Regions from separate parts of the Rhodopseudomonas julia genome, predicted to be linked through region 1. Evidence: predicted binding sites of a transcription regulator. Region 1 holds the regulator's gene; each other region holds the start of a gene.
What was found. The regulator PhoB, encoded in region 1, activates phosphate uptake and scavenging genes when phosphate is short. The targets are predictions, from matches to a motif close to TGTCATNNANCTGTCAT.
Positions count from the first base shown of each region.

Region 2: a site for PhoB is predicted at 1,593-1,609, ahead of phnC (phosphonate ABC transporter ATP-binding protein). Genes of this name have one in related genera too.
Region 3: a site for PhoB is predicted at 2,936-2,952, ahead of J2R99_RS10525 (glycerophosphodiester phosphodiesterase family protein). Genes of this name have one in related genera too.
Region 4: a site for PhoB is predicted at 2,621-2,637, ahead of J2R99_RS02645 (alkaline phosphatase). Genes of this name have one in related genera too.

Region 1 is NZ_JAUSUK010000001.1:956,397-961,847, forward strand. It holds gene pstC (phosphate ABC transporter permease subunit PstC) at 1-316, shown strand, start outside; gene pstA (phosphate ABC transporter permease PstA) at 313-1,683, shown strand; gene pstB (phosphate ABC transporter ATP-binding protein PstB) at 1,792-2,538, shown strand; gene phoU (phosphate signaling complex protein PhoU) at 2,559-3,245, shown strand; gene phoB (phosphate regulon transcriptional regulator PhoB) at 3,263-3,958, shown strand; gene upp (uracil phosphoribosyltransferase) at 3,967-4,611, opposite strand; gene J2R99_RS04470 (phosphopentomutase) at 4,736-5,451, opposite strand, start outside.
Region 2 is NZ_JAUSUK010000002.1:302,353-307,803, forward strand. It holds gene phnK (phosphonate C-P lyase system protein PhnK) at 1-216, shown strand, start outside; gene phnL (phosphonate C-P lyase system protein PhnL) at 220-924, shown strand; gene J2R99_RS10570 (DapH/DapD/GlmU-related protein) at 921-1,544, shown strand; gene phnC (phosphonate ABC transporter ATP-binding protein) at 1,677-2,555, shown strand; gene phnD (phosphonate ABC transporter substrate-binding protein) at 2,613-3,620, shown strand; gene phnE (phosphonate ABC transporter, permease protein PhnE) at 3,684-4,493, shown strand; gene J2R99_RS10590 (DUF1045 domain-containing protein) at 4,517-5,224, shown strand; gene J2R99_RS10595 (alpha-D-ribose 1-methylphosphonate 5-triphosphate diphosphatase) at 5,221-5,451, shown strand, end outside.
Region 3 is NZ_JAUSUK010000002.1:292,701-298,151, reverse strand. It holds gene phnF (phosphonate metabolism transcriptional regulator PhnF) at 1-318, shown strand, start outside; gene J2R99_RS10530 (class I SAM-dependent methyltransferase) at 494-1,588, shown strand; gene J2R99_RS10525 (glycerophosphodiester phosphodiesterase family protein) at 1,595-2,848, opposite strand; gene J2R99_RS10520 (hypothetical protein) at 2,984-3,112, opposite strand; gene J2R99_RS10515 (cytochrome c oxidase subunit 3 family protein) at 3,109-3,327, opposite strand; gene J2R99_RS10510 (SDR family oxidoreductase) at 3,667-4,674, shown strand; gene galE (UDP-glucose 4-epimerase GalE) at 4,909-5,451, shown strand, end outside.
Region 4 is NZ_JAUSUK010000001.1:559,868-565,318, forward strand. It holds gene J2R99_RS02635 (molybdopterin-dependent oxidoreductase) at 1-1,590, shown strand, start outside; gene J2R99_RS02640 (2-hydroxyacid dehydrogenase) at 1,623-2,543, shown strand; gene J2R99_RS02645 (alkaline phosphatase) at 2,709-4,208, shown strand; gene J2R99_RS02650 (hypothetical protein) at 4,383-4,823, shown strand; gene J2R99_RS02655 (ABC transporter ATP-binding protein) at 4,829-5,451, shown strand, end outside.

The sequences.
Region 1 (5,451 bases):
GATCAAACGCGTCATCCTGCCGGCGGCGCTGCCCGGTATCGTCGGCGCCTTTCTGCTCGCCGTCAGCCGCGCCATCGGCGAAACCATGATCGTGGTGCTCGCCGCCGGCAATTCGCCGGTGCTGCGCTTCAACCCGTTCGAGCCGAGCACCAGTGTCACCGTCTCGATCGTCAATCAGCTGACGGGCGACACCGATTTCGCCAGCCCGCAATCGCTCGTCGCTTTCGCCCTCGGCCTCACGCTTTTCATCATGACGCTCGGCCTCAACGTCGTGGCGCTCTACATCGTCCGCAAATACCGGGAGCAGTACGAATGAGCGCGACCGACACCATGTCCGCTTCGACGCCCATCGACAGCCAGCTCAACGCCGTCCGCGCAGGCCTCAAGCGCCGTCACGCGCAGGAGCGTCGTTTTCAGGTGCTCGGCCTTGCCGCGATCTTTGCAGCGCTCACCATGGTGGCGGTGCTCTTCGGCTCGGTTCTCTTCAAGGGGTTGCCGGCCTTCTGGCAATCGACCCTGCATCTTGAAATCTCGCTGACTGCGGACGTCATCGACGTCGGACCGCCGCCCGTCCAGAAGGCCGACCAGAATCCGGCCGAGTTCGAGGCGGAGCTGACCGACTGGCGGCGCGCTCTCGCCCGTGTCAGCTGGAACAAGATCCTGGAAAAGGCCGTGCGCGGCGTCCTGCCGGCCGATCTCGCCGACGCCAAGGCCCGCGACATCATCGGCATCGTGGCAAGCGGCGAACGCTACACCTTGCGCGACATGGTGCTCGAAGATCCGAGCCTCATCGGCCAGAAGATCGATGTCGATCTCCTTGCCGACGCCAATGTCGACAATTGGCTCAAAGGCAATATCGATCGTTCGCTCGGGCAAAGCCGCCAGCAGCTCTCGGCCGGCGAGCAGGAGATTGCCGATGCGCTCGCGGAAAAGGGCGTCATCACGCAAAGCTTCAATTCCGGCATCTTCTTCAATGTCGATTCGCGCTCCTCGCCGGCCTCCGCCGGTCTCGCCGGCGCCTTCATGGGCTCGCTCTACATGATGCTCGTCGTCATCATGCTCGCGGTCCCGATCGGCGTCGCCAGCGCCATCTATCTGGAAGAATTCGCTCCGACGAACCGCTTCACCGATTTCATCGAGGTCAACATCAACAACCTCGCCGCCGTGCCGTCGATCGTCTTCGGCCTCCTCGGCGCCTCGATCTTCATCAACTGGATGCATCTGCCCCTGTCGGCGCCGCTCGTCGGCGGTCTCGTGCTGACCCTGATGACGCTGCCGACGATCATCATCGCCACCCGCGGCACCTTGCGCGCCATCCCGCCGTCGATCCGCGAGGCGGCGCTCGGCCTCGGTGCCTCGCGCACGCAGATGGTCTTCCACCATGTTCTGCCGCTCGCCATTCCGGGCATTCTGACGGCCACCATCATCGGCGTCGCCCAGGCGCTCGGCGAGACCGCGCCGCTCCTTCTCATCGGCATGAACGCCTTCGTGGCGAGCGTGCCGTCGAGCCCGATGGATCAGGCGACGGCGCTGCCCGTGCAGATCTACCTCTGGCAGGGCAATGAGAACTTCAACTTTTTCGAAGCCCGCACAAATGCCGCCATCATCGTCTTGCTTGGTCTGATGATCAGCCTCAACGCGATCGCGATCCTGCTGCGCCAGCGCATCGAGCGGCGCTGGTAATACGGAGAATTCGCCATGAACGATATCAGCCACAGCCCGAGCGCGGCTCAAGCCACGGCGACAAAAGCGCCGCCCGAAGTGCCGCAGGAGAGTGCAGCCGTGCCGAAAATGCGCGCCGAAAAAGTTTGCGTCCATTACGCCGACAAGCAGGCCCTGTTCGACGTCGATCTCGACGTGCCGGAAAATCAGGTCATCTCGCTGATCGGACCGTCCGGCTGCGGCAAGTCCACCTTCCTCAGATGCCTCAACCGGATGAACGACACGATCGACATCGCCCGCGTCTCCGGCCACATCACGCTCGACGGCGAAAACATCTACGACAAGTCGCTTGATGTCGTGGAGCTCAGGGCCCGGGTCGGCATGGTCTTCCAGAAGCCCAACCCGTTCCCGAAATCGATCTACGAGAACGTCGCCTACGGGCCGCGCATCCATGGCCTCGCCTCCGGCAAGCGCGAGCTCGAAGAGATCGTCGCAACCAGCCTGCAGCGCGCCGGCCTCTTCAACGAGGTCAAGGACCGGCTCGACGAACCCGGCACCGGTCTCTCCGGCGGTCAGCAGCAGCGCCTGTGCATCGCCCGGGCGATCGCCGTGAACCCGGAAGTCATCTTGATGGACGAGCCGTGCTCGGCGCTCGACCCGATCGCCACCGCCAAGGTGGAAGAACTGATCGACGAATTGCGCGAAAACTATACGATCGTCATCGTCACCCATTCGATGCAGCAGGCGGCGCGCGTTTCGCAGCGCACGGCCATGTTCCATCTGGGCTATCTGGTTGAGGAGGGGCCGACGGACATGATGTTCACCAATCCGACCGACAAACGCACCCAGGACTACATCACCGGCCGCTTCGGCTAACCGGGAGAGGAATGAGCCCCGTGTCTGAACATATCGTCACCTCCTATGACGAGGAATTGCGGGAACTTGCCCGCTCCATCGCCGAAATGGGAGGCCTCGTCGAACAGCAGCTCGATGATGCCGTGAATGCGCTGTTGAGCACCAATTCGCAGCTCGCCCAGGACGTCATCCTCGGCGACCGCCAGATCAACCAGATGCATTACCAGATCGAGGAGCGGGCGATCCTCGTCATCGCCAAGCGCCAACCGATGGCCCAGGATCTCCGCGAAACCGTCGCCGCGATCCGCATCTCGCACGATCTGGAACGCGTCGGCGACCTCGGCAAGAACATCGCCAAGCGCGCGCTCGCCATCGAGGATCAGCGGATGAACCACCAGCTTCGCCGCGGTGTCGAACATCTGGCGAGCCTCGGCCTACGCCAGCTCAAGGACGTGCTCGACGCCTATGGCTCGCGCGACGTGCAGAAGGCGATCTCGGTGTGGCGCTCCGACGACGAGATCGACGCCATGTATGTGTCGCTGTTTCGCGAGATGCTCACCTACATGATGGAAGATCCGCGCAATATCGGCATGTGCACGCATCTTCTCTTCTGCGCCAAGAACATCGAGCGGATCGGCGACCACGCCACCAACATCGCCGAGACGATCACCTATCTCGTCACCGGCAAGCAGATGGAACGCGCGGCGACTGCGCCGTCCGCGGGTTGACGGAGTGAGCCATGCAGGTGCCCCGGATTCTCGTCGTCGAGGATGAAGAACCGCTGACGCTGCTTCTGCGCTACAACCTGGAGGCGGAAGGCTATTCCGTCGATACGGTGGGGCGCGGCGACGATGCGGAGTTGCGCCTTCTGGAAGAGGCGCCCGACCTCCTCGTTCTCGATTGGATGCTGCCGGGCCTCTCCGGCATCGAACTCTGCCGACGCGTTCGAATGCGCGAGGCCACCTCAAAACTCCCCGTCATCATGCTGACGGCGCGCGGCGAGGAAGACGAGCGCATCCGCGGCCTTGCCACCGGCGCAGACGATTACGTGGTCAAACCCTTCTCGGTGCCGGAGCTGATGGCCCGCGTGAAAGCGCTCCTGCGCCGCACGCGTCCGGAAATGGTCGCCGACAAGCTCGCCGCCGGCGATCTCGAACTCGACCGCGGCACCTTCCGCGTGTTTCGCGGGGGCCGCGAGATCCATCTCGGGCCGACGGAATTCCGGCTTCTGGAATTCCTGATGCGCAGCCCGGGGCGGGTCTTCACCCGCGAGCAGCTCTTGAACGGCGTCTGGGGCCGCGACGTCTATGTCGACGAACGCACGGTCGATGTGCATGTCGGCCGCCTCAGAAAGGCGATCAACCGCGGCCGCATGCGCGACCCGATCCGCACCGTCCGCGGCGCCGGCTACGCGCTCAACGAGCAGTTCGTTACGACCTGAGCCGCGGCCTATTTCGTCCCGTACATGCGGTCGCCGGCATCGCCGAGGCCCGGCAGGATATAGCCGTGCTCGTTCAGATGGCTGTCGATCGCGGCCGTCACCACCGGCACGTCGGGATGGGCGGCACGGAAGCGCTCCACACCTTCGGGCGCGGCCAGCAGGCAGACGAAGCGGATATCCTTCGCCCCGCGCTCCTTGAGGCCCCGGATCGCGGCGATCGCCGAATTTGCCGTCGCCAGCATCGGATCGACGGCAATGACGACGCGTTCGTGCAGATCTTCCGGCGCCTTGAAGTAATATTCCACCGGCTGCAGCGTCTCCGGATCGCGGTAGAGCCCGACATGGGCGACGCGCGCCGCCGGCACCAGATCCAGCATACCTTCCAGAAGGCCGTTGCCGGCGCGCAGGATGGAGGCGAAGACGAGCTTCTTGCCGGCCAAGGTCGGCGCCTCCATCGTGGCGAGCGGCGTCTCGATCGTCGTCGTCGTCAATTCCAGATCGCGTGTCGCCTCATAGGTCAAAAGTGCTGCGATCTCGCGCAACAGACGGCGGAAGCTCGCGGTGGAGGTGGCCTTGTCGCGCATGATCGTCAGCTTGTGCTGAACCATCGGATGATCGACGACGGTCACATCTCGTCTCGTTGAAGCGTCCACGCCCCTCTCCTTCTCGTCTGTCGTTCGTCGGCGGCTTCTGTCTCTCCCTGGGTGAAATGGGTCACGGCACCAAGGTCAACCCGCTGCCTGGAACCGAAAGGCGATATTCACCGGCGAAATCGCCTCAGATCAGGCTCGCGCCCGCCGCAAGCGGCGGCAAAGCGAGATGCGCCGACAGCGTCTGGCCGACATCGGCATAGGTCGAAAGCTCTCCCGCCCGGCGCCCTTCGATGCCAGGCCCGAAGGCCAGAACCGGCACTGTTTCACGTGTGTGGTCGGTGCCCGTCCAGGTCGGGTCGTTGCCGTGATCGGCCGTCAGGATGACGAGATCGCCCGGCTTTAAAAGCGCAAAGAGCTCCGGCAGGCGCCGATCGAAGGCTTCGAGTGCCGCCGCATAGCCGGCCGGATCCCGCCGGTGACCGTAAATCTGGTCGAAGTCGATGAAGTTGGTGACGATGAGATCGCCGTCCTTTGCCGCCCGCGCCGCCTCCAGCGTCTTGTCGAACTGGCTCTCGTTCTCCGGCGCCTTCAGCATCTGCGTCACGCCGTGACCTGCAAAAATGTCGGAGATTTTTCCAATCGCCCAGACGTCGCGTCCCGCCTCCTTCGCCTCGTCGAGAAGCGTGCGCGCGGGCGGCGGCACGGAGAAATCGCGCCGGTTGCCGGTGCGCACAAACGTGTCGGCATTGTCGCCGGTAAAGGGGCGCGCGATCACCCGGCCGATGCGGTACGGGTCGCAGAGTTTTCTGGCGATGCGACAGGTCTCGTAGAGGCGCTCGAGCCCGAAAGCCTCCTCATGCGCGGCGATCTGGAAGACGCTGTCGGCCGAGGTGTAGCAGA
Region 2 (5,451 bases), on a different contig from region 1:
GCGAGACTCCTCGATCTCATCCGCGCGCTCGTTGCCGATCTCGGCATGGCGGCGCTCGTCGTCACGCACGACCTCGCCGTCGCCCGGCTCCTCTCCCACCGCATCATGGTGATGAAGGCGGGGGAGGTGGTCGAGGAGGGGCTGACCGATCGTGTCCTCGACGATCCGCATGCGCCCTATACGCAGCTTCTCGTCTCTTCGATCTTGCAGGTGTGAGCGATGCAGCCCCGTCTTGAACTTGCCGACGTTGCCAAGAGCTTCACGATGCATTTGCGCGGCGGCATCCATATCCCCGTGGTGGAGAACGTCTCCTTCACCCTGATGCCCGGCGAATGCGTTGTGCTCGGCGGGCCGTCCGGTGCCGGCAAGAGCTCCATCCTCAAGATGATCTATGGCAATTATTCAGCCGATCGCGGCACGATCCGTGTCGCCGGCGAGGGGGATGTGACCGACATCGCCGTTGCCGATCCGCGGCGTGTGCTGGCGGTTCGTCGCGACACGCTCGGCTATGTCAGTCAATTCCTGCGTGTCGTGCCGCGCGTCGCCTCGCGCGATCTCGTCGCCGAACCGCTCGTGGAGCGCGGCGCGTCCCGTGAGGAGGCGCTCGCCAACGCCGACGCGCTTCTTGCCCGCCTCAACCTGCCGGAACGGCTCTGGCACCTGCCACCCGCCACGTTTTCCGGCGGCGAGCAGCAGCGGGTGAACATCGCCCGGGGCTTCATCGCCGGCCATCCGCTCCTGCTTCTCGACGAACCGACGGCCTCGCTCGATGCCAAAAACCGCGATGTGGTGGTTGCCTTGATTGCGGAGGGAAAGGCGGCGGGGCGCAGCTTCCTCGGCATCTTTCATGATGGCGAGATGCGTGCCGCCGTGGCCGATCGTGAGATCGACGTGAGCGCGTTCTCTCCCGGGCTCGCCGCATGACGAAGCTTTCGGAAACGCCGCTGATCGCGCCGGATGCGGTGGTGAAGGACAGTCGCCTCGGGCGCTATACGGCGATAGGCGCGCGCACGCAGTTCCAGAACTCAAACCTCGGCGATTATTCCTACATCACCGAGGACGGCAACGTGGCACGCGCGACGATCGGCAAGTTCTGCTCGATTGCTCAGAACGTGCGTATCAACGCCTCCAACCATCCGGTGTGGCGGGCAAGCCAGCATCATTTCACCTATCGCTCCGACGATTATTTCGAGGATGCCGAGCCGGACGAGGACTTTTTCGCCTGGCGTGGCGACAATTCGGTCGTCATCGGTCATGACGTGTGGATCGGCCATGGGGCCATCCTTCTACCCGGTGTGAGGGTCGGCGATGGGGCGATCATCGCGGCCGGCGCGGTCGTCTCCCGACCTGTCGGCGCCTATGAAATCGCGGCGGGCGTGCCTGCGCGCCTCATCAAGCGGCGATTTCCCGAAGAGGTCGCGGCCCGGCTCCAGGGACTTGCGTGGTGGGACTGGCCGCATGCGCGACTTCGTGTGGCACTTGCCGATTTCCGGGCGCTTTCGGTCGAAGCATTTCTGACAAAGTACGAAGAAAACGGAATTTGATCAGTCTCTTGGCACTTCATCTCGGGGGCTTTCCCACCGACTTCGAAATGTCATGAAAGCGAAATCGGAGCGATAAGGTCGGCTGTTAGGGAACGGTTATCGATCAGCCCGGCAGGCGGGCAGGTGAGGCCGATGCCCGTAACCGCTTCTTTGAATGTCCCTGCAGTCCGTGTTGAGAAGCTGTCGAAGCGCTACGGCAAGACGCTCGCCTTGCGCAATGTCAGTATCGATGTCGCACCGGGTGAGATGGTGGCGCTGATCGGCGCTTCCGGCTCCGGCAAATCCACGCTTATCCGCCATATCGCCGGTCTTGAGCGGGGCAGCGGAGACGCCTGCCGCGTGACTGTGCTCGACCAGGTGATGCAGTCGGAGGGCCGGCTTTCGCGCGATGCACGCCGCATCCGTCGCGAGATCGGCGTCATTTTTCAACAGTTCAATCTGGTCGGGCGTCTGTCTGTCCTGACCAATGTGCTTGTCGGCTGTCTCGGCAGCGTGCCGGCCTGGCGCGGCACATTCGGCCTGTTCACTAAAGCCGAACAGCAAGAGGCGATGCGCGCCCTTGCCCGCGTCGGCATTGCCGAGACGGTGCGGCAGCGTTCTTCCACGCTGTCCGGCGGCCAGCAGCAGCGGGCCGCGATCGCCCGCGCTCTCGTTCAGGGTGCCAAGGTCATTCTTGCCGATGAGCCGATCGCCTCGCTCGATCCATCGTCCGCGCGGCGCGTGATGGAAGCGCTCGGCGAGATCAACCGCGCCGACGGCATCACCGTTATCGTCTCGCTGCACCAGGTGGAATATGCGCGCCTTTATTGCCCGCGCACCCTGGCTTTGCGGAATGGCGAGGTCGCTTTCGACGGGCCGTCCGCGGCTCTCACCAACGATTTCCTGCGCGAGATCTATGGCGATGCGAGCGAGGAGCTCGTTCTGCCGGGCGCGCCGGCCGAACAGCCGCAGCCAGCGAAGCGCCCCGAGCCTGCTGTCGCCAAGATAGCCCGCCAATTGGCTGTGACTTGATCCGCCACGAGGCGGTGAACTCCCGCCCCCCGCGGCGGAGCAATCGAGGAGTGAGACATGAATCGACTGACGAAAGGTATTGCCGCCGCTGCCCTCCTGGCTGCGTTCGGCACCTCCGGCGCCTTTGCGCAGGACCAGAAGGAACTGAACTTCGGCATCATCTCGACGGAATCGAGCCAGAACCTGAAGACGGTCTGGGATCCGTTCCTGGAGAATATGTCCGAACAGACGGGCCTCAAGGTGAACGCCTTCTTCGCCTCTGATTATGCGGGCGTCATCGAAGGCATGCGCTTCGGCAAGGTCGACGTTGCCTGGTACGGCAACAAATCCGCGATGGAAGCGGTCGATCGCGCCAATGGCGAGATCTTCGCGCAGACCGTCGATGTGGAAGGCAACCCCGGCTATTGGTCGGTTCTCATCACGCAGGCCGACAACGACAAGATCAACTCGCTCGACGATGTGCTGAAATGCGACAAGTCGCTCGATTTCGGCATCGGCGATCCGAATTCCACCTCCGGCTTCCTGGTGCCGACTACCTTCATCTTCGCCAAGAACAGCGTGACGCCGCAGGATTGCTTCAAGACGGTGCGCAACGCCAATCATGAGGCGAACGCCATGGCGACCGCCAACGGTCAGGTCGATGTCGCCGCCAACAACACGGAAAATCTCCGTCGCCTGGAAGTGACGGCGCCGGAAGCGCGCAAGAAGATCAAGGTGATCTGGCAGTCGCCGCTGATCCCGTCCGATCCGCTCGTCTGGCGCAAGGATCTCGACGAGGAGACCAAGCGCAGAGTCTACACTTTCATCATGAGCTATGGCCGTCTCGGCTCGCCGGAAGAAGTCGCCGGTGCGCGCGAAGTCCTCGAGGGCCTGGGCTGGGCGCCGTTCAAGCCGTCTTCCGATGCGCAGCTTTATCCGATCCGCATCATGGAGATCACCAAGCAGGAAGCGAAGATCGAGGCCGCCGACACGATGTCGGACGATGAGAAGAAGAGCGAACTTGAAAAGCTCGATTCCGAGAAGGCCGAGATCGAAAAGCTGATGGACAAGGTTCCGCAGGCCTGAGGCTGAAACCTTTGTTGATCTGGCGCCGGACCCTGGGTCCGGCGCTTTTCACTGGAGAGACGAATGGCGATAGCCACACAGGCTGAGAAGACGGTTTCGGTCCCCCCGCGCAGTTTCACCGACCGGCTCTACAGCTATCTCGTCTGGGGCGGCATCGTCCTGGTGCTGATCTGGAGCTGGGGACCTGCCGAGATGGTGCGCTTCCTCAACCTCTTCACCGATGCCGGCAATATGGCCGACTACGCTGGCGGTTTTCTCTCACCGAACTTCCGTGACTGGCATTATTACGTCGAGGAGATGATCCTCACCGTGCAGATCGCTGTCTGGGGCACGGTGCTTGCGATCTTCTTCGGCATCCCTTTCGCGCTTCTGTCGTCGTCGAATATCGCGCCGATCTGGATTGTGCAGCCGGTGCGCCGCCTGATGGATGCGACCCGCGCCATCAACGAACTCGTCTTCGCCGTTCTCTTCGTCACGGCCGTCGGGCTTGGCCCCTTTGCCGGGGTGATGGCGCTTTTTGTGCATAATACAGGTATTATCGCGAAGCTCTTCTCAGAGGCCGTGGAGGCGATCGATCCGAGACCCGTCGAAGGCATCCGTGCCACCGGGGCGAGCCGATTGCAGGAAATCGTCTTCGGTGTCGTGCCGCAGGTGGCGCCTTTGTGGATCTCGTTTTCGCTCTACCGGTTCGAGACGAATGTGCGCCAGGCAACGGTGCTCGGCATCGTCGGGGCGGGCGGTATCGGCCAGGTGCTGTTTGAATCGATCCGCTCTTTCCTCTACGCGGAGACCGCGGCGATCATCCTGATCGTCATCGTCACCGTCTCCATCGTGGACATCCTTTCGGCACAATTGCGCAAAGTGGTGATCTGAGGAGATACCAACGAAAGATCCCCATGCGCGTCGCCCTTTATTTCACCCCGGCCCTCGATCATCCGGTCACGCAGGCCGCCAATGACTGGATCGGCCGCGACCTTTCCGATGGTCCGGTCGAGCAAAAGGCCGTGGGTGCCTTGAGCGCCGAGGAGGTGCGGGCCGTCACCGATGCGCCCCGGCGTTACGGCTTCCACGCCACTTTGAAGCCGCCTTTCGCCCTTCACGACGGCGTCTCGCCGGAGGATGTGGAGCAGGCGTTGCGCAGCTTCTGCGCCGAACATGGCGTTATCGAACTCGGGCCGCTCGAAATCCGCGCCATCGGGCCTTTCTTTGCGCTCGTGCCGCAGGAGGACGTCCCCGCCGTTCGAGCGCTCGCGGATGCTGCGGTGGAGGCGTTTGAGCCGTTCCGCGCGCCCTTGAGCGATGACGATCGCGCACGCCGCCGGCCGGAGGAGCTCACCGAACGCCAGCGCGAATATCTCGATCGCTGGGGCTATCCTTATGTCTTCGATGAATTTCGCTTCCACATGACACTGACCGGTCCGGTCTCAGAGGAGCGACGCTCTATCGTGGAGGGCGCGCTTCACCAGCATTTCGGCTCCGTCATCGAAACCTCGCTCGCGCTCGACGGCGTTTCGCTTCTCACCGAGCCGGAGCGCGGCGCCTTTTTTCAAATTCACGCCCGCTGCAATCTGCGCGGGCCTAGCGAGAGAAAATCCATCCCATGAGCGAAATCGTTTTTCGCAACGCACGTATGGTTCTTGCCGATTCCGTTGAGGACGGCGATCTGATGGTCGCCGGAGAGACGATCCGTGAGATCGGTCATCCCGGAATCGGGTCTGGTGGTATCGATCTCGAAGGTGACTGGCTGTTGCCGGGGCTTGTGGAACTCCACACCGATCATCTCGAAGGCCATTTCGCACCGCGCCCTGGGGTCCGGTGGAATCCGGCCGTT
Region 3 (5,451 bases), on a different contig from region 1:
GGGGTGCCGATCTCAACGGCAAGAAGCTGGTTTTCTGCCAAACGCTTTCCCAATCTCGTGGCGATCTACGCCGAGACCGGATCGATCACCCGGGCACTCACTCATCACGGCGTCGAAGATTATGTGCGCCGCTGGACCAAGGTACGTGCACGGCCCGCAGAGCCCGCCGAAAACGAGAAGCTCGCCCTGCCGCGCGGGGCGACCGTCCTCGTGACGGAATCGCTCAACGTCGAACCGAACGGCATGCCTCTGCACCTGTCGCTGACGAGCTTCGCCGCCGAACGCATGGAGATCGTCATCGAGGCGGACGACCTCTAGGAGAGTCGTAGGGATCCTGCCCGGCAACCTCATCGCCCGCATGATCCTGCCCTCTCGTCACACTGGAAGAACATGCTCCGCTGAGGCATCATCCAAAGATCCCTCGCTGCCGGCGCATTCCCATCCAGCGGGTCGATCAACGTTGAGAAAGCCCAAGCACCGCCCGAGAAGATAAATGGAAGTGGTTGATGTCGAGCGACAATTGCTTGTCGCACTGATTTCGAAATTCGCCGACCGCATTCACTTGGACGACCAAGGCCACCTGACTATGGAGGGGCCGGATTGGAAGCCGATCGCAACCCTACCCATCCTCCGCTCGCTTGAGCCAGGCGCAGGCGTGGTAAGCGCTCTCGACGCCTATACCCGGCTCAAGGCCTTCGTTGAGACAGCGGATAAAGATCGGCTCCGTAAGGCGAAGCTGGATCTTACGCCCCCGCAAGGCGTCCATTTCGTCGATGGAGGTGACAACCTATTCTACGACTTCGTCAACACCGACAGAACGCTCACCGAATTGCAGCTCGCCGGCGCCGAGCTGCAAGGCCGTATCCTCGATTTCGGCTGCAGCAGTGGACGCAATACTGCCGTCATCACCCGCGCCGGCCTGGATCGTCTGGAGGTTTTCGGAGCCGATCCGGTCCCCTCATCGATCGAATGGGCGAAGGAGAACGTCCCAGGCGCCGAGTTTGCCGTCTCGCAGCAGGAGCCGCCCCTCCCCTATGACGAGGCAAGCTTCGATCTCGCCTATGCCAAGAGCATCTGGACGCACTTTTCACCGAGGGCGGCACGCGCATGGATGGAAGAGATCACGCGGATCTTGAAGCCCGGCGGCCATTTCTTCTTCACGATCCATGGCCCGCACGACGTGGCAAACAGGCTCGTCTTCGACTTTCCAAGGCCACGATACCCGAACATCGCCAACGGCGAGTTTCCGGACAAGGTGTCTTTCCTGGAAGCCGTCATCGCCGGCCTGCGCGGAGACGGGCATTTCTTCCGGCCCTACACCACGGTGCGCACGCAGGGCGACCTCGGGAAGCTCGAAGGTGCCACCACGGAGGATTGGGGGCTCATGTTCATGACGACCGAGTACCTGCAGCAGCACATTCTCCCTCCCGGCCTGGAGCTCGTGCGCTTCACGCCAGCGGCTACAGCCGGGCGATTAGACGGATGCGTCGTGCGGAAATCCTCGTCCCAACGTGCCGCCAGCAGCACAGGACCACACCGCAGCAGCCTTCGTCGGGTGGCCCGAAGCTGGCTGCCGCGGCGCGGCTAGGTCGGATCACTCCAGGCCCATGCAATTGGCGTAATAGGTGACCGTCGCCGGCCAGTCGGAGAACATGCCAATGACGCCGACATCCTGAGCGAGAACGTCGATCACCTCGTATTCGTCACCGGGATGGGAGATCGCATCCTTGACCGACTGATAGTAATAGCCGCCGCCGTCGGTGAGCGTGCCGGAACGCTCGAGCGACCAGGTGATGATCTGGAGTCCGGCCTTTTTCGCCTCTTTCGCATAGGCGGAGGGCACGATCTCTCCCGCCTCGTCGAGGGTGAGAAGCATATGGCTCGGCGGTGCGATGATCTTCACGCCATCCTCGGCGAGATCCTGCATCGACGGCTCAAATGTCTCCGGATTGTTGGCATCAAAGCCTTCGAGCGTCTCGTCGCGATCGTCGAGGAAGACACCCTGCTTGCCGAATTCCGGCTCGTTTTTGATCCAGTAGAGAATGTCGCGGAGCTGAAACGATTGCGGATAGACGTCGCTCGCATCGACGCCCGCCTCTTTATATTCATCGATCAGCTGCTGGGCGTAATCGTCCTGGGTGTAATCGCCCTCGAACGGCATCTCGACGCTCGGCGCCTTGAGCTCGGGGGTGAACTTGACCCCGAGATCCTTGAACAGCGCGATCGATTCCTTGTGCGACATCAACTCGCCATTCGTGGCGTAGAGGTCCGTGCGCCAGGATGGCGTCGCATCCATGAATTCCTCGACCGTCGTCGCATCCGGATTGCCGGCATCCATCTTGCCCTTGAGTGACTTGAACTCGGCGAGCGTCAGATCGGACGTGCAGCATGTCACCTCCGCCTTCTTATCGCCGGAGGCCGGGCTGAACGGCGTCGTGCATTTCGCGGCAAGATCGTCATGGGCGAGAATGTCGGTGGTCGTGGCGAGATCGCATTGCGAATGCCGGCAGACCAGCTCGCGATCCTTGGTGAAGGCGACGTCGCATTCGATGACACCCGCCCCCATCACGGCCGCCGCCTGATAGGACTGGCGGGTATGTTCGGGGAACTGCATCGGCGCACCCCGATGGCCGATGGAAAAGGCTGTGCGGTAGAAGGGCCCCTCCTCACAGGCTTTCAGGGCGTCTTTGAGTTCTCCCTCGTCCATGTCGTTGACGAGATAGAAGGGCCGCGGGCCGAGCTCGGCCTGTGGCCGCGCATCCTGGGCAAGCGCATCGGCTGCAAAGCCGCAGGCTGCGCCAAGGAGGGCGCCGGCAGCGACAGCTGAACGAACGAGAATGTGCTTCATAGGCGGAACCTTCCTCGATGACAGAGCGGGCGGCACAGCGCCGATGCCTCGCATAAGCGCCCGGCACAAAAGCGCAGTGTCGCCGCCATGACAGAAGTATGAAGCATCGAGGCCAGCGCCGTCGCGCGGCAACCTTCAACGCGTAGAATAATCGCTGAAGGTGAGGACGAAGAGCGCCATCAGCGCCGCCCAGACGACGACCTCCGGAAAGAGAAGCTCACAAAAGCCGGGAGCACACCGACCGCTCCGCGTCGACGCCCTCATGACCGTCCCACGAGGTAGAGAAGTGGGGAGAGGATGATCCAGATCGTATCGGCGAAATGCCAGCAGAGGCCTGCGACCTCGATCCTCCCGGTCTTGTCGGGAATGACGCGCCCGCGATGGACGAGAAGCGCCACGACCGCCCAGGTACCGAGCCCGATCGCCGTATGGATGGCGTGGATGCCGGTCATGGCCCAGTAGAACGAAACGAAGATCACCGCATGCTCCGAGAGGCGAAAGAGCGGACCGCCCGGCACGAAAAGGCTCTCGATGTCGTGGTGGTGTTCGTAGCCCTAAAGCCTCAGCAAGGGCCACAGCGCGCATGAACCCCGTGATCTCGTCCGATCGCGCCCCCGGCAGAGAGCCTCCGGCTGTGAGGATGCAGGCCACGACGTCAGAGCATGACGACGGAGCGCATTTCGGCCGGCAAGCTCGATGTTTCTATGTCGCGCCTCCGCTCAAAGATCACGCCAGAGCGAGGCCAGTCCCCGCGTCGAACCTTTTTTCCCGCACCGTGTTGAAGGTGCGTGACCAATCACGACAAAGAGGAAACAGACTTGGCCAGAACCGAGAAGACGGTCGTCATCACGGGAGCCTCAGCCGGTGTCGGGCGCGCCGTGACAAGGCGTTTCGCACGAGATGGCGCGCGCATAGGGCTGATCGCGCGCGATCGTGGACGCCTGGAGGAAACGGCCGAAGAGGTGCGCGTCCTCGGCGGCGAAGCAATGATCTTTCCAATCGACGTGGCGGATGCCGAGAAGGTCGATATGGCTGCCGAAGAGGTGGAAGCGCGTTTCGGCCCGATCGACATCTGGATCAACGTCGCGATGGTGACGGTTATGGCGCCGGTCGCGAAGACGACGCCGGAGGAATTCCGCCGCGTGACCGAAGTCACCTATCTCGGCTGCGTGCACGGAACACTGGCCGCCCTCAAGCGCATGCAGCCGCGCAATTACGGCACCATCGTCCAGACGGGCTCGGCGCTCGCTTATCGCTCGATCCCACTGCAGGCGCCCTATTGCGCAGCCAAGCACGCGCTCGTCGGGTTCACGGATTCGCTGCGCAGCGAGCTCATCCACGACAATTCCGCCATCAAGCTCACCGTCGTGCATCTGCCGGGCCTGAACACGCCGCAATTCGACTGGGCGCGCAACAAGATGCCGCGTCGGGCGCAACCGCTGCCGCCGATCTTCCAACCGGAAGTAGCCGCCGACGGCATCTATTTCGCCGCCCACCATCCGCGTCGCGAACTCTGGGTCGGCCGTTCCGCCTATCAGGCGATCCTGGGGCAAAGGGTGGCGCCCGGCCTGCTCGACAGGATGATGGCCGAAAAAGCCTATGGCGGGCAGATGGCCGCCGAGGCGGAGACCGAGCGGCCCGACAACCTCTTCGAGCCCGTCACCGGCTCCTACGCTGCACATGGCCGGTTCGACAGCAGGGCCCAGAATACGGCACCTGCTCTCTGGGCAACGGAACACCGCGAGGCAATCGGCAAAGGTGCGGGCATCGCTGCTGCGGGTGCGCTCGGCTGGTTCATCGGACGAATGCTGTTGTCGAGACGCTGACAGCACGGCCTGAACACCTTCCATCAACGACGGAGGCTTGATCGGCGGCGGCTGTACGGCGTTCCTCGTCTTCGGAACGCCTTCGAATGGCTGAGTCTGCCCGATTTCGACAGGCCGCCGCTATGGCGGCAAATCAGGGCGCGCAGCGCGGAGAGCTTTGAGACAGCGAAATACAAACCTAAGCGTTTGCTGTTAGGGAAAGCGCCGCAAGAACAAGCTTCTTAGGGAGGGGGCATGCAGGCCACGGTTCTGGTCGCTGGCGGAAACGGCTATATCGGCAGCCATGTCGTCGTCGAGCTGACGCGGGCGGGCTACCGACCCGTCATCGTCGACAATCTCACCAATTCGCATCCCGAGGCCGCGCGCCGTGTCGGCCAAATCGCCGGGACGGAGATCCCACTCCTCGTCGGTGACATTCGCGACACCTCTTTTCTCGATCGGGTTTTCTGCGAGAACAAAATCGACGTCGTCATCCACCTTGCAGGGCTCAAAGCGGTGGGTGAATCGGTGGAGAAGCCGCTCGCCTATTACGACGTCAATGTCGGGGGTGCCGTCTCGCTGTTTGAGGCGATGGCCCGCCACGCGGCGACGCGCCTCGTCTTTTCCTCCTCCGCCACCGTCTATGGCGACCCGCAGACGGTGCCGATCGACGAGAGCTTTCCGGTGGGCGGCGTCACCAACCCCTATGGCCGAACCAAGATGATGATCGAGGAGATCATCACCGACACGGTCGCCGCCGACCGGGCCTGGCAGGCAATCAGCCTGCGTTATTTCAAT
Region 4 (5,451 bases), 400 kb from region 1:
CATACACTCGCCATCGAGGGGCTTGCGGACCGCGCCTTTCTGGAGCGCTACACCACCGGCTACGACCGGTTCGAAGCCTATCTCTTCGGACGACATGACGGCACGCCCAAGGACGCCGATTGGGCGGCGTCGCGGACCGACATTCCGGCCGAGACGATCCGCGCCTTAGCCCGGCGCATGGCCGGCACGCGCACCTTCATCATGATGGCGTGGTCGCTGCAGCGCGCCGATCACGGCGAGCAGCCCTATTTCATGGCCATCACACTTGCCGCCATGCTCGGCCAGATCGGTCTGCCGGGCGGGGGCTTCGGCTTCGGCTACGCATCCGTCAACGGCATCGGCAACGATGTGCCGGAGATGTCCTGGCCGTCGCTACCGCAGGGCAACAACGCTATCACAGACTTCATCCCAGTTGCCCGCATCGCCGACATGCTTCTCGGCCCTGGGGAAACCTACGACTTCAACGGCGAACGCCGCCGCTATCCCGATATTCGTCTCGTCTACTGGGCCGGGGGCAACCCCTTCCACCACCATCAAGATCTGAACCGGTTGCGGCATGCCTGGCAGCGACCGGAAACGATCATCGTGCATGAATCCTGGTGGAACCCGCTCGCCCGCCATGCCGACATCGTCTTTCCCGCAACGACCGCGCTTGAGCGCAACGACATCGCAGCCGCAAGCCGCGACCGGTTCATTTCCGCCTCGCATCGCATCGCCGAACCGGCGGGCGAGACGCGCGACGACTTCGCCATCTTCACCGGTCTTGCCGCTCGCCTCAAGGTGGAAGAAGCGTTCACGGACGGTCGCAACGAGGAAGGATGGCTGCGCCATCTCTACGGGATCGCCCGCCAGCGCGGCAGCGAAACTGGGCTCGATTTGCCGGATTTCGACACGTTCTGGCGCACCGGGCTCTGCCTCTTTCCTGCGCCAGCAAAGGATCGCAACCTTCTCGACGACTTCCGAGACGATCCGGAGACGAACCCGCTGCCGACACCTTCCGGCCGCATCGAGCTCTTTTCCGAGACGCTCGACGGCTTCGGCTACGACGACTGCCCGGGACACGCCGCCTGGCTCGAACCGCGCGAATGGCTCGAGAGCCCCGCGGCGATCCGCTTCCCGCTCCATCTCCTCTCCAACCAACCGAAGACACGGCTCCACAGCCAGTATGATTCCGGCAGCCATTCGCGCGCCCACAAACTGCACGGCCGCGAGCCGATCCGCATGCATCCGGACGATGCCGCCGCACGCGGCATTGGCGACGGCGACATCGTGCGCGTCTTCAACACCCGAGGTGCCTGTCTCGCTGCCGTCCGGCTTTCCGATGCGCTGCGGCCGGGCGTGGTGCAGCTCTCCACCGGCGCCTGGTACGATCCGCTCGACCCGGCCGCACCCGACAGCCTCGACAAGCACGGCAATCCCAACGTTCTCACCCGCGATGAGGGCACATCGCGCCTCGGCCAGGGGCCGAGCGCCCAATCCTGCCTCGTGGAGGTGGAGCGCTTCGAGGGAGAGGTGCCGGAGATCACCGCCTTCGACCCACCGGCCTTTGCGGCACGCCCGACTGCGAAAACGGTGGAGCGCGAGGGATGACACGCCGTCCCGCCTCTCCGACGGTCTGACCCATGCGCATCGTCTTTCACAGTCAGACGGCAGATCCTGTCGCCTGGGGCAAGGCGCTCGCGGCTGAGCTGCCGGGAGCGGAGCTCAGGGTCTGGCCCAATGTCGGCGATCCGAATGAGATCGACGCCCTTCTCGTCTTCCAGATCCCGCCACGGGCTTTCGAGCTCTTCCCCAATCTCAGCTGCATCCATCTCTTGAGCGCCGGTGCCGACCAGATCGCCTCCAATCCGGACATTCCCGACCATCTGCCGGTGGTGCGGCTCATCGAGCCCGGCCAAAAGGCCGGCATGATCGAATACGTCCTGCACGCGGTTCTCCACTACCACCGCGGTTTTGATGTCTTCGCCCGGTGGCAGAGCGCCCGATACTGGGAGGAGGTCCCCCGTACACCCGCGGCCGAGCGCCGGGTGGGCGTGCTCGGTCTCGGGGGTCTCGGAGGTGCCGTCGCCGAGGCGCTCGCCGCTTCAGGCTTCGACGTCGCCGGCTGGTCGCGCAGCGAGAAATCCTTCAAGGGCGTGACGAGTTTCCACGGCCCGGACGGGCTCGACGCCTTTCTTGGCCGAAACGAAATCCTCGTCGCGATCCTGCCGCTCACACCGGAGACCCTGGATCTCTACGATGCGGCTTTCTTCGCGCGCATGCCGGCGGCAAGCTACTTCATCAATGTCGGACGCGGGGCACAGCTCGTCGAGGCCGATCTGATTGCGGCCCTCGACAGCGGCCATCTCGCGGGGGCCACGCTCGACGTGTTGCGCAACGAACCGCCGGATGCCGACAATCCAATCTTCAACGCGAAGAACCTCATCCTGACGCCGCATGTCGCCACCTGTGCAGATCCCATCACCGGTGCCCGCGTCGTTGCAGAGAATCTCCGCCGCGTCCGCGACGGGCTGCCGCCAGACGGTCTGGTCAGCCGCGCCTGAAACCCGCCACAGCCGTATCGCACACAGCCGCGCGCCGCGAAGACCGGCCAAAGCGGCAGAAATAAAGCGCGTTCAAGCGTCGTCGGGCTGTCACCGAGCAATCGTCCGGTTGTCATCCGGCTTGGTTAAGGAATGCGACCGCAGGAATTCCGCATGGAGACGGTCGTGTTTCGAAACATCCTTTTGACTTCCGCAGCGCTTGCGCTCGGATCCACCGCTGCATTTGCCCAGGACATCGTCCAGAGCAACAGCAGCTGGTACACCGATGCGGAGGCGGCTCTCAATCAGCGCCTCGAACATCAGCCGAACACCAACCGCGCCAAGAACGTCATTCTGTTCATCGCTGATGGCATGGGTGTCGGCACGAACTATGCCATTCGGCTTTATGCCGGCCAGCAGAACGGGGAATACGGCTCTGAGCACGTGCTTCCCTACGAGGCCTATCAGGACTTTCCGAACGTGGCGCTCGTGAAGACCTACAACATCAACGCCCAGACGCCCGATTCCGCGCCGACGGCCGGCTCAATGAACACCGGCGTGAAGCAGGTCTTCAACACCATCAATCTGAGCGAAAACGCCGTTCATGACGAATGCGCCTCGGAAGAAGGCAATAAGCTGACGCTCTTCTCCGAACTGATGAGCGAGATGGGCAAGTCGGTCGGCGTCGTCACGACGGCGCGCATCACCCATGCGACGCCCGCTGCGGCCTATGCCAAGACGGCAAACCGCAACTGGGAAGGCGAAGCGCCGGAAGGCTGCACCGACATAGCGACGCAGCTTGTCGACCAGATGAAGGCGGGCGTCGTCGACATCGCCATGGGCGGAGGCCGTCGCTATTTCCTGCCTGAAACCGTGACCGACGAAGAAGGCAAGAAGGGCAAACGCAAGGACGGACACAATCTCGTCGACGAAGCCAAGGACGCCGGCATCCAGTACGCCTGGAATACGGAGACCGCAAAGGCGCTCAACCTCGACGGCGACACGCCTGTGCTTGCCCTCTTCGAGGACAGCCACATGAAGTACGAGCACGACCGCACGGAAGCCGACGAGCCGTCTCTGACCGAGATGACCAAGACGGCCATCGATTATCTCTCCAAGAATGACGATGGCTATTATCTCGAAATCGAGTCTGGTCGCGTCGATCACGCCAATCACGACGGCAACGCCTTCCGCACCGTGACCGACGGCGTGGAATTCGCCAATGCGGTCGCCGCCGCAGCTGCGATGACCAACCCGGAAGATACGCTCATCATCGTCACGGCCGACCATGAGCATTCGATCGCACTCAACGGCTATTGCGGACGCGGCTCGCCGATCCTCGGGCTCTGCTACGATATCGGCAAGGGCCAGGTGAAACATGCCGACGAGCCGGTTCTCGGCGACGACGGCAAACCCTTCACCGTCATCGGCTTCCTGAACGGCCCTGGCGCCGTCCTGAAAGAGCAGGAAGACAAGAGCTATTCCGGTTCCCGCCCCGACCTCACCGAGGAAGAGGCGGAAGATTCCGAATATGTGCAGCAGGCTCTGATCCCGATGTCGTCGGAAAGCCATTCCGGCGAGGACGTGGCGGTGTGGGCGCGCGGTCCCTTCGCGCATCTCTTCGATGGCGTCATCGAGCAGAACTACATCTTCCACGTGATGAACCACGCGGCGAACGCCGAATAGGCGGCAATCACGGATGCCCGAGAACGGCATCTCGCTCCCAGGGAGGCTCCGGCAACCGCCGGGGCCTCTTGCGTGACTGACACACATTGCGGCAAGGGCGCGCCATACCCGAAAACGGTGTCGCACCCGCGCCAGCTTTTCTCAGCTGTCACAAAGCCCGGCTACGGTGGCGCCATGCCAAACGAACCCCTCATCAACCGGCGAACTCTGCTTGCCGCTGTCGCTGCGGCGGTGGCCGTCGGCCCTTCCCGCGCCCGCGCAGAGACGTTGCGTATGCGCGATCTCTACAACAAGGACCTCTCCTTCTCCGATCTCGCGCAGAGGATGGAGAGGGAGCGCATCGAAGTGCGGGGCTATATGGCGCCCCCGCTCAAGGCGGAATCGCGCTTCTTCGTGCTCACCAAGCGGCCGATGGCCGTCTGCCCCTTTTGCGAGACGGAAGCCGAATGGCCGGACGATATCCTTGCCGTCTACACCAAACGCGTCATCGACGTCGTGCCCTACAACGTTCCGATCATCGTGGAAGGCACGCTCGAGCTCGGCACCTATGAGGACCCCGAGACGGGCTTCGTCAGCCGCGTGCGCACGGTCGAATCCCATTACGCCCGCGATTGACCACGATGACGCTCTCCCTCTCCGTTTCCGGTCTCAAGGTCGAGGGTGAGGGCGGCCGCCGCATCCTGGAGGCGGACGCGCTCGACGTCGCCGCAGGCACGGCGATCGCCATCCGCGGGCCATCAGGCGCCGGCAAATCCACGCTTCTCTTCGCCCTTGCAGGACTGGTGCCGATCGCCAAAGGCTCCGTGCGCTGGGGCGAGACGGAGATCTCCGCTTTGAAAGAGGACGGACGCGCCGCCTTCCGCCGCGCCCATATCGGCATGATCTTTCAGGATTTCCTTCTCTTCGAAGAGTTGAGCGCACAGGCGAATGCGAGCCTTGCCGGCGCCTATGTCCGCAAGCGGCGCCAAAATATCGGCGAAGGCGCGCGGGCAGCGCTCGAAAGGCTCGGCCTCAGCGGAGACGATGCGCGCACGGTTGCAACCTTCTCCGGCGGCGAACGTCAACGCGTTGCCGTGGCGCGTGCACTCGCCGCCGAACCCTCCATCATTCTCGCCGACGAACCGACGGCGAGCCTCGACCGGGCAGCGGCCGACGCGCTCGTCGACGACCTCATCCAGATGACGCGCGAGAGCGGACGCACCCTCATCGTCGCGAGCCATGACCTCAAAGTGCATCAGTCCGT